4 regions of the Trichormus variabilis 0441 genome follow, and region 1 is predicted to be linked to each of the others. Evidence: predicted binding sites of a transcription regulator. Region 1 holds the regulator's gene; each other region holds the start of a gene.
What was found. Region 1 encodes NtcA, which controls nitrogen genes in cyanobacteria. Its sites were predicted from a motif close to TNTGTANNNNNNNNTACANA; they were not measured.

Region 1 (3,550 bases):
AAGTTGGGGATAATCGCTGATTTGCATAGGGACTAGGGATTGGGGATTGGGGATCGGGGATTGGGGACTGGGCATATAAGGAAAAAGTGGTGAAAAAATCATTCTTTTTCCACCTTGTTTGTTCCTCATACCTAATCCCCAATCCCTAATACCCAGTACCCAGATTTTATTACATCCCCATGATTTCGTATCCTGCATCTACGTACAGGACTTGACCAGTAATACCACTAGCTAAATCACTAGCCAAGAAGGCGGCTGTATTGCCAACTTCTAGCTGAGTCACAGTCCGACGTAAGGGCGCTACTTGTTCTACATGGTGAATCATATCTAAAATGCCACCAACGGCGCTAGAAGCCAAGGTACGGATGGGGCCAGCAGAAATGGCGTTAACGCGAATATTTTGAGAGCCGAGTTCAGATGCTAGATAACGTACACTAGCTTCCAATCCCGCTTTAGCAACTCCCATAACGTTGTAGTTAGGAACAGCTCTGACACCACCCAAATATGACAAAGTAATAATGCTACCACCTTCGGTCATCAGAGGTTTAGCCGCACCACTTAACTGCACCAGTGAAAAAGTGCTGATATCTAAAGCCGTGGCAAAACCAGCACGGGATGTTTGGCTAAAATCTCCAGTCAAATCATCTCTGTTAGCAAAGGCTAGACAATGAATCAGAATATCTAACCTGCCCCATTTATCGCGGATGGTATCAAAAGTAGACTGAATTTGTTCATCATTTTGAACATTACAAGGCAAGAATAAGCTGGGGTTGAGGGGTTCTACGAGTTCTGAAACTTTCTTCTCAAATTTGCCACGTTCATCTGGTAGATAAGTAATACCAAGGTTGGCTCCAGCTGCGTGCAGTTGTTGGGCAATCCCCCAGGCAATGGAACGATTATTGGCGATACCTGTAACTAAGGCATTTTTTCCAGTCAGATTCAGCATAGAGATTTTTGTTGTCATTAATGTGATCGATTCATTTGTACAGCTTGACAGAAATCACTACCCAGTAGAAGAGGTAATCAAGTTATGTTGGGAATTTTCTTGCTGTTTAACTGGAAAGAATGTTTAGGGGACAGGAGGGGAGCAAGAGAGGCAAGGGAGGCAGGGGAGGCAGGGGAGGGCAGGGAGGAAAGAGGGTCAGAATTTTTCTTTTCCCCCCTTACTCAAGAACAGCCTGCCTGAACCAAGATAGGACTTACGCAACCAAGTTATTTGTTGAGACTGGGTGTAAGGGTTTTAAAAATTTGCACCCCTACACCCCCATACCCCTACACCCTTATCCAAACCCTTTATCTTTGTTTTATACATAGTTAGCAAAAATGATGATTATTAAGGGCGTTTTTTAGAATAAAATGTTTGTTATTTCTTAAGATATTTTCAAGATTACTTAATTTTTTCTGCAAAAAACCTGATGGTTAGAGAAAGTAGAAGTATCTATCAAGAACTGCTAGCTAAAAATAGTAAAATTTGGGTATCATTATGAACAAATAACCATAAAGTTGTACGTTTGAGTATAGGAAAGTACAGAAAGGTTAACGGTGCTTTATTGATTTTTCAGGTGTATTCTTAGGTAATTAGTTTTTAGTTTTTTGTTATTCCGGCATTGGGTAGGGGAAGGGAGATGATCGTGACACAAGATAAGGCCCTAGCAAATGTTTTTCGTCAGATGGCAACCGGAGCTTTTCCTCCTGTTGTCGAAACGTTTGAACGCAATAAAACGATCTTTTTTCCTGGCGATCCTGCCGAACGAGTCTACTTTCTTTTGAAAGGGGCTGTGAAACTTTCCAGGGTGTACGAGGCAGGAGAAGAGATTACAGTAGCACTACTACGGGAAAATAGCGTTTTTGGTGTCCTGTCTTTGTTGACAGGAAACAAGTCGGATAGGTTTTACCATGCGGTGGCATTTACTCCAGTAGAATTGCTTTCTGCACCAATTGAACAAGTTGAGCAAGCACTTAAGGAAAATCCAGAGTTATCGATGTTGATGCTGCGGGGTCTGTCTTCGCGGATTCTGCAAACAGAGATGATGATTGAGACCTTAGCGCACCGGGATATGGGGTCGAGATTGGTGAGTTTTCTGTTAATTCTCTGTCGTGATTTTGGTGTTCCTTGTGCAGATGGAATCACTATTGATTTAAAGTTATCTCATCAGGCGATCGCCGAAGCAATTGGCTCTACTCGCGTTACTGTTACTAGGCTACTAGGGGATCTGCGGGAGAAAAAGATGATTTCCATCCACAAAAAGAAGATTACTGTGCATAAACCTGTGACTCTCAGCAGACAGTTCACTTAAAGAAGAATACAGGAGTCAGAATTCAGAATGTGGCTAATTATTACCATAGGCTAAATCCTGCTCATTATAGATTTAGTTGGTTTCTTCAATCCGTTTATTTAACTCAAAGTGACGGTGAACCCATACTGAATTTTGGCTCTTGCCTTCTGAACTCTTTAAACAATTGGAATAATGAGAGGTGGTACGTGTTATATTTTTTTCAATGACACCCATAGTTAGAAGTAAATCGAAAATCTTGAGTAACTTCAGCTATTGCCACCCTCCCATTCTCCACAAATAATGATTGAAAGTAGTAGGCTGTATCTGGACTCAATTGGGTAGCTGAAGATGACCACTGGGTACATCCTCATAGCAGCAATTTTAATTTTGGGAGGTGTAATTGCCACTGTTGGCGATCGCATCGGCACAAGAGTTGGCAAAGCACGCCTCTCTCTGTTTAATCTACGCCCCAAAAATACGGCTGTACTGGTGACAATTTTGACGGGAGGACTGATTTCAGCAACTACCCTGGCAATTTTATTTATTGCTGATGAAGGACTGCGGAAAGGGGTTTTTGAGTTAGAAGATATTCAAAAAGACCTCAGGCAAAAACGAGAACAGCTTAAAGTCGCAGAAGAGCAAAAAACTCAGGTAGAAATTGAGCGCAATAAAGTTAATCAAGAGCTAGAAACCACCAGAACCGACAAAAGACAAGCAGAAACTCAGCGCGACCAAGCCAAAAAAGAAAAATTAAAAGCACAGCAAGATTTAGCGCAAACCCAAGCACAATACCAGCGCACCCAAAGCCGACTGGGACAAGTAGTTACACAATATCAAAAAGCGATCGCTGAACTACAAAGCGTTTACAATCAAAGACAAGCCTTACAAGGGGCAGTAGAACAACTCAAGACGGAGCGTCGTAGGCTATATGCTGAAGCAAAAAAAGCCATAGAACAACGCGATAGAGAACTAGCTAACCGTCAACAAGCTATAGAACAACGCGACAGAGAACTAGCTAACCGTCAACAAGCACTACAACAGCGCGACCTGAAAATCTCCCAACTGGATAAACTAATTCAAAACCGTAACTTGGAAATTACACAGCGAGAAGAGGTAATTGCCAAGCGAGAATCAAGGCTTAAAGAATTAGAAACACAACAGGACTATTTAGAGCAGGAAGTGGCGCGACTAGAAAAATATTATCAGTCATACCGCGACTTACGTTTAGGCAAACTAGCATTAGTTCGCGGTCAAGTTTTGGCCTCTGCTGTTGT
Region 2 (3,550 bases), 1.7 Mb from region 1:
TGACAGAAGGCTATGGCAAAAGTTTTAAGCTACTTTGTAAATGTGATAACAAACAATTCAAAGTTTACTAATAACTTTGCAACTAAAATCTATAAAACTAAGGAGAGGAAAATGAGCTTAGAAGATAAAGCAAAAGCCACTGCTAAAAATATTGAAGGTAAAGCTCAAGAAGCTTTAGGTAATGTAACTGGTGACCCTAAAGATAAAGCTGAAGGCAAAGCTAAACAAGCCGAAAGTGAAGTCCGTCATGCTGTTGAAGATGTCAAGGACAACGTAAAGAAAAAGATAGACTAAAGCTGGTGATTTGACAAAAGACAATAGTCTTTTTATTACCTATTGGTGAAAGGTTTAGTTTGGGAGATGGAGGCTAATCTATAAGGCTGTTGTAGAGATTTGATTCGTCATATCTCTACATTTTTCAAAAAGTTTCTCTGAGCTAATTATTTGATAAATATCACATCAATAACCTTAATAAATAGCTTGTTATAAATCGTATGTAAATGGGAGGGATAAAAAATGACTTGGGTTCAGCAGAGCAGGAAAATCTTGACTACTGTTGTCTTAGTTTTTATGTTGATGCTTATGACTGCTTGCGGTGGCGGAAACGTAGCTCAGCTTGACCGGACAAGCACCCCATCAGCGATTGGTAGTGGTACAGCTTATTCCCAATTAGAGAGGGGAAACTCGCCATCTGGACAAACTTTTGGTAACTGGGTTGTACAGACTTCTCAAGGATTAATTCAAGATGCGTATGTGCGTGATAACAACAAGCTAGGAGTTGTGATTTCGCGTCAAGTACGTCCTAATGAAGTGCGACCTCTAGTCAAATCTTTAACCCAAGGTTTCCGCAAAAACTTTCCCAATCAAGATTTAACTGTTCTCGTGTATGGGCCTGATAAAAAGTTGATTTTGACGGCTAAGTACGACGTTCAGACTAACCAAATTCAGTATACCTAATCGCTGAATTGGCATTAATAAGGAGAAGAGAAAAGTGACAAGTAGCGAAGAATATAGACGGCAAGTCCTAAGAGATTTGGGTGAAGGTAATGTCGAATCTTTAGATAGCCCAACGGGTGATCCTGCGACTGAATACGAAACCTTTGACGATTTCGCTCAACGGACAACCACAGATCAGCGTCGTCAATTGTTTGGTCGATCTTTTCAGCCAGATCAGATCCCTTCCAGCCAAATGGAACCAGAATTACAAAAAGCGATCGCCCAAATCAAGCCCAACGAACGGGATGATGTCGCCCGCGCCTTTTTCAAACACTTCAAGCAAAGGGGATTAGATGATAAGCACCTAGAACAACAACTAGGACTTAGCACTCACCACGCCAGCCGTATGAATGCTGATGATGTCAGCAAACTTGCATCCTTCGCCTATCACAACCACCCCGACATTTTCCGCGAAGTCCTCGCAGAACAACCAGGAATTATGAAATTCCTCAGCAATCCGGTAGTTGCAGGGCTAATTGGTATCGCCGCCGCTAAGTGGTTGGGTAGCCGCAAATAGATTTTGAGTTATAAATTTCCATCATAAAAAAAAGGCGATCGCACAAGCGATCGCCTTTTTTTGTTAACGATGAGAAACTAAATTAAACCTTAGCTAATTCTGGTGTCGGACGCTTGCTGTTGCGAATATTGGTAATCGCTTCTGCATAATCCTTAGCGTTAAATACAGCAGAACCAGCCACAATTGCATTCGCGCCTGCTTCTAAAACTTGCCAAGTATTATTAGCTTTTAGTCCGCCATCTACTTCAATCCAGGGGTCTAAACCGCGTTCATCACACATTTGACGCAACTTGCGGATTTTGGGTACTACGCCAGGAATGAAGCTTTGACCACCAAAGCCGGGGTTAACGCTCATAATTAGTATGAGGTCGCACAGTTCTAGAACATATTCAATGAGTTCTAAAGGTGTACCAGGATTGAGTACGACACCTGCCTGTTTACCTAATTCTTTGATTTGTCCCAGGGTGCGGTGCAGATGTGGCGAAGCATTATGTTCACAATGAACAGAAATGATATCAGCCCCTGCTTTAGCAAAATCTTCTACATACTTTTCTGGTTCCACAATCATCAAGTGGACATCCAGAGGTTTCTTTGTAACTGGACGAATTGCCTCCACTACCAGAGGACCTATCGTAATATTAGGTACAAAACGACCGTCCATTACATCAACATGAATCCAATCAGCTCCAGCTGCATCTACAGCACGAATTTCATCACCTAGACGGCTAAAGTCGGCTGATAGGATAGATGGAGAGATTACTATGGGTTTTTCAGATCGGTTTTGGGTCATGGCTGGTGGGTTTTTAAGCGTCCTCGTCTGTAAGCATTGTAACAAAATACTGTAACAAAATATTGAGGATTTTTAGAAATTGGGGACTGGGGATTGGGGACTGGGGATTGGGGATTGGGGACTGGGGAGTAGGGGAAGAATTACTATTGACTATTGACCAATGACAACTGACCACTGACTAATAACAATGAAAAAACTAACTTGGATAATTTGCGGATTAAGTGCTTCTTGTTTAAGTGTGCCTGTGTTGGCTGCGGCTTTACAAAGTTCTTTGGGAACTAACGGTATTGATGCTTTGAAGTTACACCAACCTCCTTATAATTTGCTTGGTAGAAAGATTGCTATCGGTCAGGTGGAAATTGGTCGTCCGGGGATGTTTGGTTGGGATAAGGCTGTGTCTAAAAATCGTGCCGTTTCGCTGGCGGCTGTTTTTTTACGCAATGGCCCAGCTAAATCTAATAATGGTGTTGACCCCCATGCTTATAATGTGGCTGGTGTGATGGTCAGTAGGGACAAAGGTTTACCTGGGGTTGCACCAGCCGCGAGATTATATTCATCGGCGGTAGGTTCTACTAAAAATATGGGTCAACCGGAAGAGTGTTTATCGGCCCAGCACATAGCATTACAAAATGGTGGTGATGTCCGCGCTATTAACTTTAGCTTTGGTGAACCTCTTAACCGTGACCCTCGACCAGAGGCTGTTTTAGATGGGAATGCTTTACTTACCTTGTGTGTTGACTGGTCGAGTCGTGTTCATGATGTCGTGTATGCGATCGCAGGCAATCAGGGTAAAGGTGGTATTCCTATCCCTACAGATAATTTTAACGGAATCAACGTGGCTTTTTCATCCCGGAGAGGGGGAATTTTTAATAAAGTTGACGTTTCTAACCTAGCAGGTGTTAACCAAGGTGTTAGCGGTCGCTTGGCTGGTAAGGAATTTAATATAGATGGTCGTCGCGCTGTGAGTATAGTAGCGCCTGGTAGTAATATTAACTTGCTCAATCCTGATGGCAAGTTGAACAAAGTTACAGGTACAAGTTTTGCTGCGCCGCATCTCACCGCTACCGTGGCTTTGCTACAAGAGTTTGGTGATAGACAGTTACGCACCAAAAAACCAAATTGGAGCATTGATAGCCGTCGTCAGCAAGTGATGAAAGCAGTACTACTCAATTCAGCCGAAAAGATTCAAGATAGTGGTGATGGTTTACGCTTGGGCATGACTCGCACACTTATTGATAAACAAAGCC
Region 3 (3,550 bases), 2.0 Mb from region 1:
CTGGTTTCATTGAGATAGTCCACCCCTGCTTGTAATTCCTAATTAATAACAACACTAATTTATTAATTACGAATTACTTTGACTCATCGGTAACCAAATAATAAACGTTGTTCCTGGTGTATTAGGTGAAGTTAATTTGGAGTTAATTGCCGGGCTGAAAATTTCAATTTCGCCCTGCATTTGCTCAATTAATTGTTTAGCGATCGCCAATCCTAAGCCTGTACCAGGAATTTCTGTTTGGGCTTGTACACCTCGGTAATGTCTTTCACCTAAATGGGCTAAATCTTCTTGAGGAATACCAGGGCCATTATCACTAATGGCAATTCCTTGAAAATTCAGTTTTTCTTGCCCGGCTTGAATATAAATCTTGCCACCTTGGGGTGTGTATTTTAAGGCATTATCAATGATATTAGTCAACACTTCTTGCAAAGCTTTAATATTTACCCTGACTAATGGTAAATCTTGAGAAATATCTGCTTTCAACTTGATATGTCGGTCTTGAGCGATCGCTTTGGCTGACATGAGTAATGGTGTTAATAAATCAATTACAGCACAATCAGTTAATTGCTCTCCCGTCCCCGGTAATAATAACGCTGGTTTGGCTTCTTTTTGGACGGTGGCTTCGACAAATCCCTCTTTTTCTGGTAAAACTAACCTAGATAAATCTGCCTCTGTCCAATCAATGACTTGCTCAAATTTTTGTAGCAATTCCTTGAGGCGATCGCTCTCCCTAACAATATTCTCGCCCACATCTCGATTTGGATCACCAGGGCGCAATCTTTTCAAGAGAAGTTTACCAAAAGTCCGTAAGGCAGTTAAGGGATTCCGAAACTGATGTAATAAATTATCGAGTAAATCTTGCTGTTGTTCTTGCAGAATTTGTTGTTGATGCAGTTGGTGTTGCAACCATGCTCGACGCTGATCCAAAATACAAGCGATCGCCAGTGTTTGTCCGACTTTCTGCACTTGGCTTTGCTCTTGTTCGTTCCAGGGGCGATCGTCTCTACTTGTCACCAATAATCCCATCATCACCCCCTCATGCACCAGAGGTAAGACTATTTGGCGTTTATCTAACAAGTAATCATCACCAAAAGGCGATGACGTTCCACCTACTGTAGGCGCTCTCCCCGACTCTGGTGTTTCTTCGGCTGGCGCTACAGCCAATAATTTCCCCTGTTGTTGAGGTAGCAACAGCATATCACCCACTTGTAATTGTTTACGTGCATTCACCTCAGCAATCTCTTCTCCTGGCAGTATAACTGCTGTCTCTGGATAAGCAACCACAGGAATCAGTTTCGCCTCCCCTGTCGGCGACTCTATCAATTCTTGGGTTAGATAAACTACACTTAAAGAAGCTCCTAGCCCTTGGGTAAGTAGTGCTATTTGCTCTCGACATAGAGCCACAAAATCTGAACTGGCAGATATTAACATTTTTCAGCTCTTGCTCAGGATCACGGTTTTTGAGGGAAGATAAGAGAAGATACTTTATTTTCCTCAGTTATTTAATAAAGCTTAACTAAATCTTTCGAGTAATGGTTTTTCTCAAGGAGTGATGTACCAATTAGCTTTTGATTTATCTACCGTCAATAGTAATATCTTTGTTGTATCTAAAGTTTAAAAACTATTGATCTTTTGAACTAGAACTTATATAATTACGACGGATTTTGTAGCTATCACTACAATCTATAGCTTGAAAGAGGAGGAAAATAGGTTGGCAAGGAGACGTAAAAGAAAAAGTCGTCGTCGCCAGGAAGGACGACGTATTTTAGAACACGTACCTCAATACAGCATCGAAAGCGGTGAAGAGAAACCCGTGACAGCAGCCAGAAAATTTATTCAAGCTGAAGGTATCTTGCCACCGGCGTTGCTACTCGTAAAGCGAAACGAACACACTACAGACCGTTATTTTTGGGCAGAGAAAGGGCTGTTTGGCGCTCAATACGTCGAGGAAAATCATTTCTTGTTTCCCAGCCTGCGGGTACTTGAATCTCCCGCAGGGGCAGAACCAGTGGCGGTAGGCAGTCGCTGATTCATAGATGATAATCTTACGTGTTGAATACAGCTTCTGACAATCATTTAACTGGCAAAAGTGTGCAGTTTATGCAAAATTTCCATTTTTTTTAAGTTTGTCACTAACTTGCCAGTAGAGCTAGTCCAAGTAATTGGAGAATTAACCCTCAAAAGACTAATTTAGTTTGCCTGGGTTGGCTAGTCTCATGATGCAGAAGAGAATCATGATAGAGCAGAAAACACCCAGAAGCGAGAGTTGAACTTTGCTCTCCTCCTGTGAATTTTTCAGAAAACTCTGTCAAGATACACGCTTTTCCCTGCGATTTGCGGTCGTAGGGAAAAAGAACACTAGTACAAAAGGCGATAGGTAAAAAGCAAAGGGCGAAACATAGAGTGATATCAATTCAAAATTTTGGAGGATTGATGGTGCTTTGTGTTTGATTCTGTCATTTAGTACTAGTGATTCTCCCGATTTTTTCTCTTAAATATCCATTTCCCAAAAAATAGACATACAGTTTGCATCTACACACTCAACTACTAATTATTCATTAGGCTTTAAAGGTAGTGCTTTTTGTAGCTCAAGTAGTTCATCACGATGAGCAACAACGGTTATTTTACTAAATAATTGCGGCTGATTAGCCAAAGATTCTAGTTTCAGCACAACTTTTTCTAGCCTACCTGCTTTTTTCCAATAAAAAAGGCCACTCAAAGGCGCAAATAATACCAAGCCCAGAAAAATATTACCGAATCTAGGGAACAACAAAGCGAAAACCAAAGACAAACAGACTAGACCAGCAGATGCTAGCAGCGTGAGAAACACTGCTAAAAATATGCTGGGTTTCACGAACCCTTCAAAAGTCACTTGGTTTTTTTCATGGTCTACTTCTGCCACTCGGTAAGACCGAGAGCGAAAATACTCTTGTAATTGCGGCATTAAAACGCTTTCTTCTTGCTCGGAAATCAATTGCATCATTTCTGTACGGTCTTTAGTCGATGCCCGAATGAAGAAGAGCAAACCAACCGCCAGTAACAAGGTGAGTAAGAACGTTGATGGCAGAATAGCAGTATCCATAACTAAATTATTAATGTTTAACAGGAGGAGATTTATTCATTATTAATTATTGGTTAATTTGTCCTCACATAAATGTAATTTTGCCAAAGCCGGGCTAAATCTTCCGCTTGATGTTGCCATTCTGGAGAAACTTGGTACATTCGCCTGGGGCGACCTCTCCCTTCCAACTTCTTCCAATACCCAGTAATTGCCCTATTGTCTTCCAGAAATTTGATGGCACTATAAAGTACAGTATCTGAGAGCCGATAGGTAGGGTGTTCAGTTTCTAGTTGCTGAATTAATTCAGTTCCGTAGGATTCACCTTGTAGTAAAACATACAGAATGTAACAAATTGCTACTTCCTGGCAGAGGTAAGTTGGCGGAGGATTTTCAAAGAATTGATATATATCCTCAATTTTCATAAGTTCGTGGATGGCTAAAAGTATCACTTACGGTGGAAGCTACGGGTTTTTCATCAGTATAGGGCGC
Region 4 (3,550 bases), 630 kb from region 1:
TGTGTCGATTCCTTCCGCCATACCAGAAACCACAGTGAAGCCATTTTTAGCTAAAGCAGTGCTAATTTGCCGAGTCCAGCGTATGCCATATTCTGAGGGTTGACGCGTCCCGACAATACCCACTAAGGGTTTGTTTCCCCAATTTTCTTGTAAATCTACCTCACCCTGATAGTACAACATGGGCGGTGGGCTGGGAGTTTCTAACAACAACCGGGGGTAGTTTGTATCGGCTGGTGTCCAGAAGTGGGGGTTTTCTTGCTCATGCTGGATGAGTAATTGTTCTGGGTAAAGACGCGATCGCTGTTTTACCACTTTTTCTAAAGTCTGTAAACCAAAGCCTTCAACTTCCCCTAACTGCGCCTGAGTAGCATTCCAAGCTGCTGCTAATGTACCGAAATGCTGCTGTAGTCGTCGCAGCAAAACAGGCCCAACCCCAGAAATTTGCGCCCAAGCTAACCAATAGGCTCGTTCTTCTCCCACATTCCCATCCTCACACCCACTGGGTTGAGTATTCCCAAATTTGGGGGGTTGGGTATCGGGGATTGGAGACTGGGGACTGGGGACTGGGGACTGGGGAAGTTTTTTATTCTGTCTCTTCAATTTTGACTGAGTTTTTATCTTTGAGGTAGGCAAATACAGATTTATCACCAATATCGGGGGGAATGGCTTGTATTACTTTACGCACAGCAAAGATTAAGAATAAAATTGCCCAAGTTCCTAATAAAATTTGTTCCCATTGAGTTGGTAAAACTCCTACCAAATGTCCTAATAAAAGTGTGGGTACGAGGAAAGTTAGGACTTTGGTTTCTAAACGATGAAAGCAAAACGCTTCTTTGAAATAAATCCCTGTTAACGCTGCGAAGGTAAAACCAATTCCCAATATGGTCAAAGGTTGATTGTATACAGTCACAGCAAAAGGTTGGCTGTCGGAATGTCCGAAGATAAACGCAGCAATGCTACCAATTATCCAAAAAACCTGTAATAGTCTGTGCAATGGTGCAAGATAAATATGAATTGTCAATAAACTCACTCCCAGGGCCAAACTGAAGCAAGTGTATAAGGGAGTTAGGGCTTGAATAGCAATAGGATTATTGGTGAATAATACTAAAGTAGTGCCAATGGCAAAACTCAAGGCTGCTACCATTAAACCAGAACGGTAAATAATCACACCCTTGCGATCGCTCTGATTAATCGTAAACTCCCCAAATTGACCTTGATAAACTTCCGGTGCAGATATTGTTGATGTAGTCATTCGTTACTAGTCCATAGTTATTGGTCAACAGTCAACGGTTCTCACCTTGCCTTTATGTACTAGTCTAATAACTAATGACTTCTAGAGGATCTAGCAAGTTAATCTGCAACTGTGAATGTGCATCACCGCTATTGATGGCAATTTCTACCCAGCCATGACTGCCGATTAAAGCTGTAGCCTCTCCCAGTTTCACATCACTATAGGTATCACACCCCGGAATCATCAAGCCACTAACTTGCACACACCATTTTTTGCCTTGTATGCAATCACCAGGAATATTACTAACTAAATTACCAAAGTAATCTATATATTGAATACAACCAGACCAGCCTGTTGCTGTCTGAGTGCAGTTTTTCATGTTCATCTGTACCAAAGTGGCTGGTGCAATTTCTTGTCCCAGATGTTGGAGAGATACGCCACTAGCCAGATGAGCGCCGACTGGGGCAAAAATATCTCTACCATGAAAAGTTTTGCTAGGTTCAGGAGTACGCCAATACTGGGGATTAGTTAGTTCTACAACTGCCATAGCTCGACTTTGAGCTAATACACCGCTAAATATGCCATTATCAGGCCCCACTAGAAACCCATCTGCAAATTCTACTGCGATCGCCCGTCTTCTACTACCCACCCCCGGATCTACCACAGCTATATGTACAGTACCCTCAGGGAAGTAGGGATAAGCATTCATCAAACAAAACCTAGCAGCAGCAATATTTTGCGGTGGTATTTGATGGGTTAAATCCACCATCTGTAATTTAGGGTTAATTTGGGCAATTACTCCTTTCATTACAGCTACATACACATCGCGATCGCCAAAATCACTCAGTAAAGTCAACAAAGGCTGATAAGACCAATTTTTTGGCATAACAAATAAACATATCTATATTAAATTAATTTTTTCTGTAACATACACTACGAAAACTGTGCTATGTTAGGAAGAACAGACATAAAGTAGAAAAATTAAGAGGTTAATCCTATGAGCCAAACTAGATTTAAGGCGAATAGCACTGCCAAGGAAGTACACAGACAAAATATTCAAAGAAACATACAGCACCGCCTAGAAGTAGCTAGAGCGAAAGGTGATGAAAGACTAATTCGGCAACTAGAAGCTGAATTAAGACAATTTGCCTAAATTTCAGTACTCATTGTTCATAGTTTTGTTGTGTTCATCCCGCTCAGGCGGGTTTTTTGTTGGAAACTTACATTAACTATTAATATTCCTCCTTCCCAACTCCTGCATAAAAACTAAAACCTCAACGTGTAACTCAGCAAGAGGTTGAAAGGCTAAGGCCAGACTTCCATACACGAAAAACGAGGTTTATTGTTTTTTCTACAGGGGATATAAAATAAAAAAGATTAATGCCACAAAGGCAATTAAAACAGTATTTCTCACTAGCTGCGCTATGTTTGGTTTGCTAGCGCCATTTAGTACACAGATGCAATATGGTTTAGAACAATCCAAGTGAAGCCAAAACTGGACTCATCTGGAATCCGTGGCGTGATATTTTCAATTGTTCAATCGAACATCCTCGTGGGTCGATGTGTTTCAAGAGCTACAGCACGACCTTAAACGCAAAATGGAACAATAGCTGCAACTAATCAGCTGTGATACTAAGTTTCTCAAATAAACATCAAAGAAAAATCCGAAAAGTCTCATAACTGATGGGTAGATATGAACATAGATTTTACTCCATAAGATTAGTATTTGATTTTTTTGAGCTATGTAGGCAATGCCCATCAAAACCTTGATGTGGCGAGTATTTCTCACCCTACAAATACCAAAAATTGTAACAATAATCAAATCGGATTTTTATATCTATTTTGATTCAATCTAAATCGTCCCGTGAAGTATAAATCTATCAAATTAATAGACTGAACATGAACATTTATCCTCAAAAACAAATGAAGTCTTTATTATTCATCTTAGCTACAACTTTTGGCACAGCCTTATCATTTACTGGTAGTGTTAATTCTGCTATTGCCTCAGAACTAACAGCTAATAAGAATTCAGCAGGAAATAGCGGAAATATAGCTAGTGTACGCACTTGTCCCAAATATGCAGGAGGGGGAAGATTATCAGCCAGAATTGAAACTCCTAATTTTATTATTCATCTTTGCGAGCGACGGAAAAAGCTGTTTTATACAGGCATTTCTAAGCATACAGGTAAAGGAATTTATTCTTTGCCAGCTTATGTGGAAGAAGGTACAGGATATGTCGCTAAAAATGGCAAATATGAATATATCGTTACTGGTGCCAGTCTAGATATTATCAAAAATGGCAAGGTTATACAGTCGGAA

Region 2: the regulator NtcA is predicted to act here: its motif matches at 2,330-2,349, upstream of rpe (ribulose-phosphate 3-epimerase).
Region 3: the regulator NtcA is predicted to act here: its motif matches at 1,664-1,683, upstream of GSQ19_RS13885 (DUF3155 domain-containing protein).
Region 4: the regulator NtcA is predicted to act here: its motif matches at 2,152-2,171, upstream of GSQ19_RS24895 (SAM hydrolase/SAM-dependent halogenase family protein).

The regions. Positions count from the first base shown of each region.
Region 1 is NZ_CP047242.1:5,407,462-5,411,011, reverse strand. It holds gene hisB (imidazoleglycerol-phosphate dehydratase HisB) at 1-27, opposite strand, end outside; gene fabI (enoyl-ACP reductase FabI) at 170-946, opposite strand; gene ntcA (global nitrogen regulator NtcA) at 1,626-2,297, shown strand; gene GSQ19_RS22250 (DUF3084 domain-containing protein) at 2,625-3,550, shown strand, end outside.
Region 2 is NZ_CP047242.1:774,170-777,719, reverse strand. It holds gene GSQ19_RS03175 (CsbD family protein) at 112-294, shown strand; gene GSQ19_RS03170 (hypothetical protein) at 517-957, shown strand; gene GSQ19_RS03165 (hypothetical protein) at 992-1,513, shown strand; gene rpe (ribulose-phosphate 3-epimerase) at 1,596-2,303, opposite strand; gene GSQ19_RS03155 (S8 family serine peptidase) at 2,491-3,550, shown strand, end outside.
Region 3 is NZ_CP047242.1:3,434,365-3,437,914, forward strand. It holds gene GSQ19_RS13875 (S-layer homology domain-containing protein) at 1-18, shown strand, start outside; gene GSQ19_RS13880 (GAF domain-containing sensor histidine kinase) at 67-1,431, opposite strand; gene GSQ19_RS13885 (DUF3155 domain-containing protein) at 1,712-2,029, shown strand; gene GSQ19_RS13890 (cofactor assembly of complex C subunit B) at 2,552-3,082, opposite strand; gene GSQ19_RS13895 (PadR family transcriptional regulator) at 3,136-3,483, opposite strand.
Region 4 is NZ_CP047242.1:6,040,986-6,044,535, forward strand. It holds gene dprA (DNA-processing protein DprA) at 1-480, opposite strand, end outside; gene GSQ19_RS24890 (DUF2301 domain-containing membrane protein) at 584-1,252, opposite strand; gene GSQ19_RS24895 (SAM hydrolase/SAM-dependent halogenase family protein) at 1,317-2,117, opposite strand; gene pirA (arginine synthesis PII-interacting regulator PirA) at 2,229-2,384, shown strand; gene GSQ19_RS24900 (hypothetical protein) at 3,131-3,550, shown strand, end outside.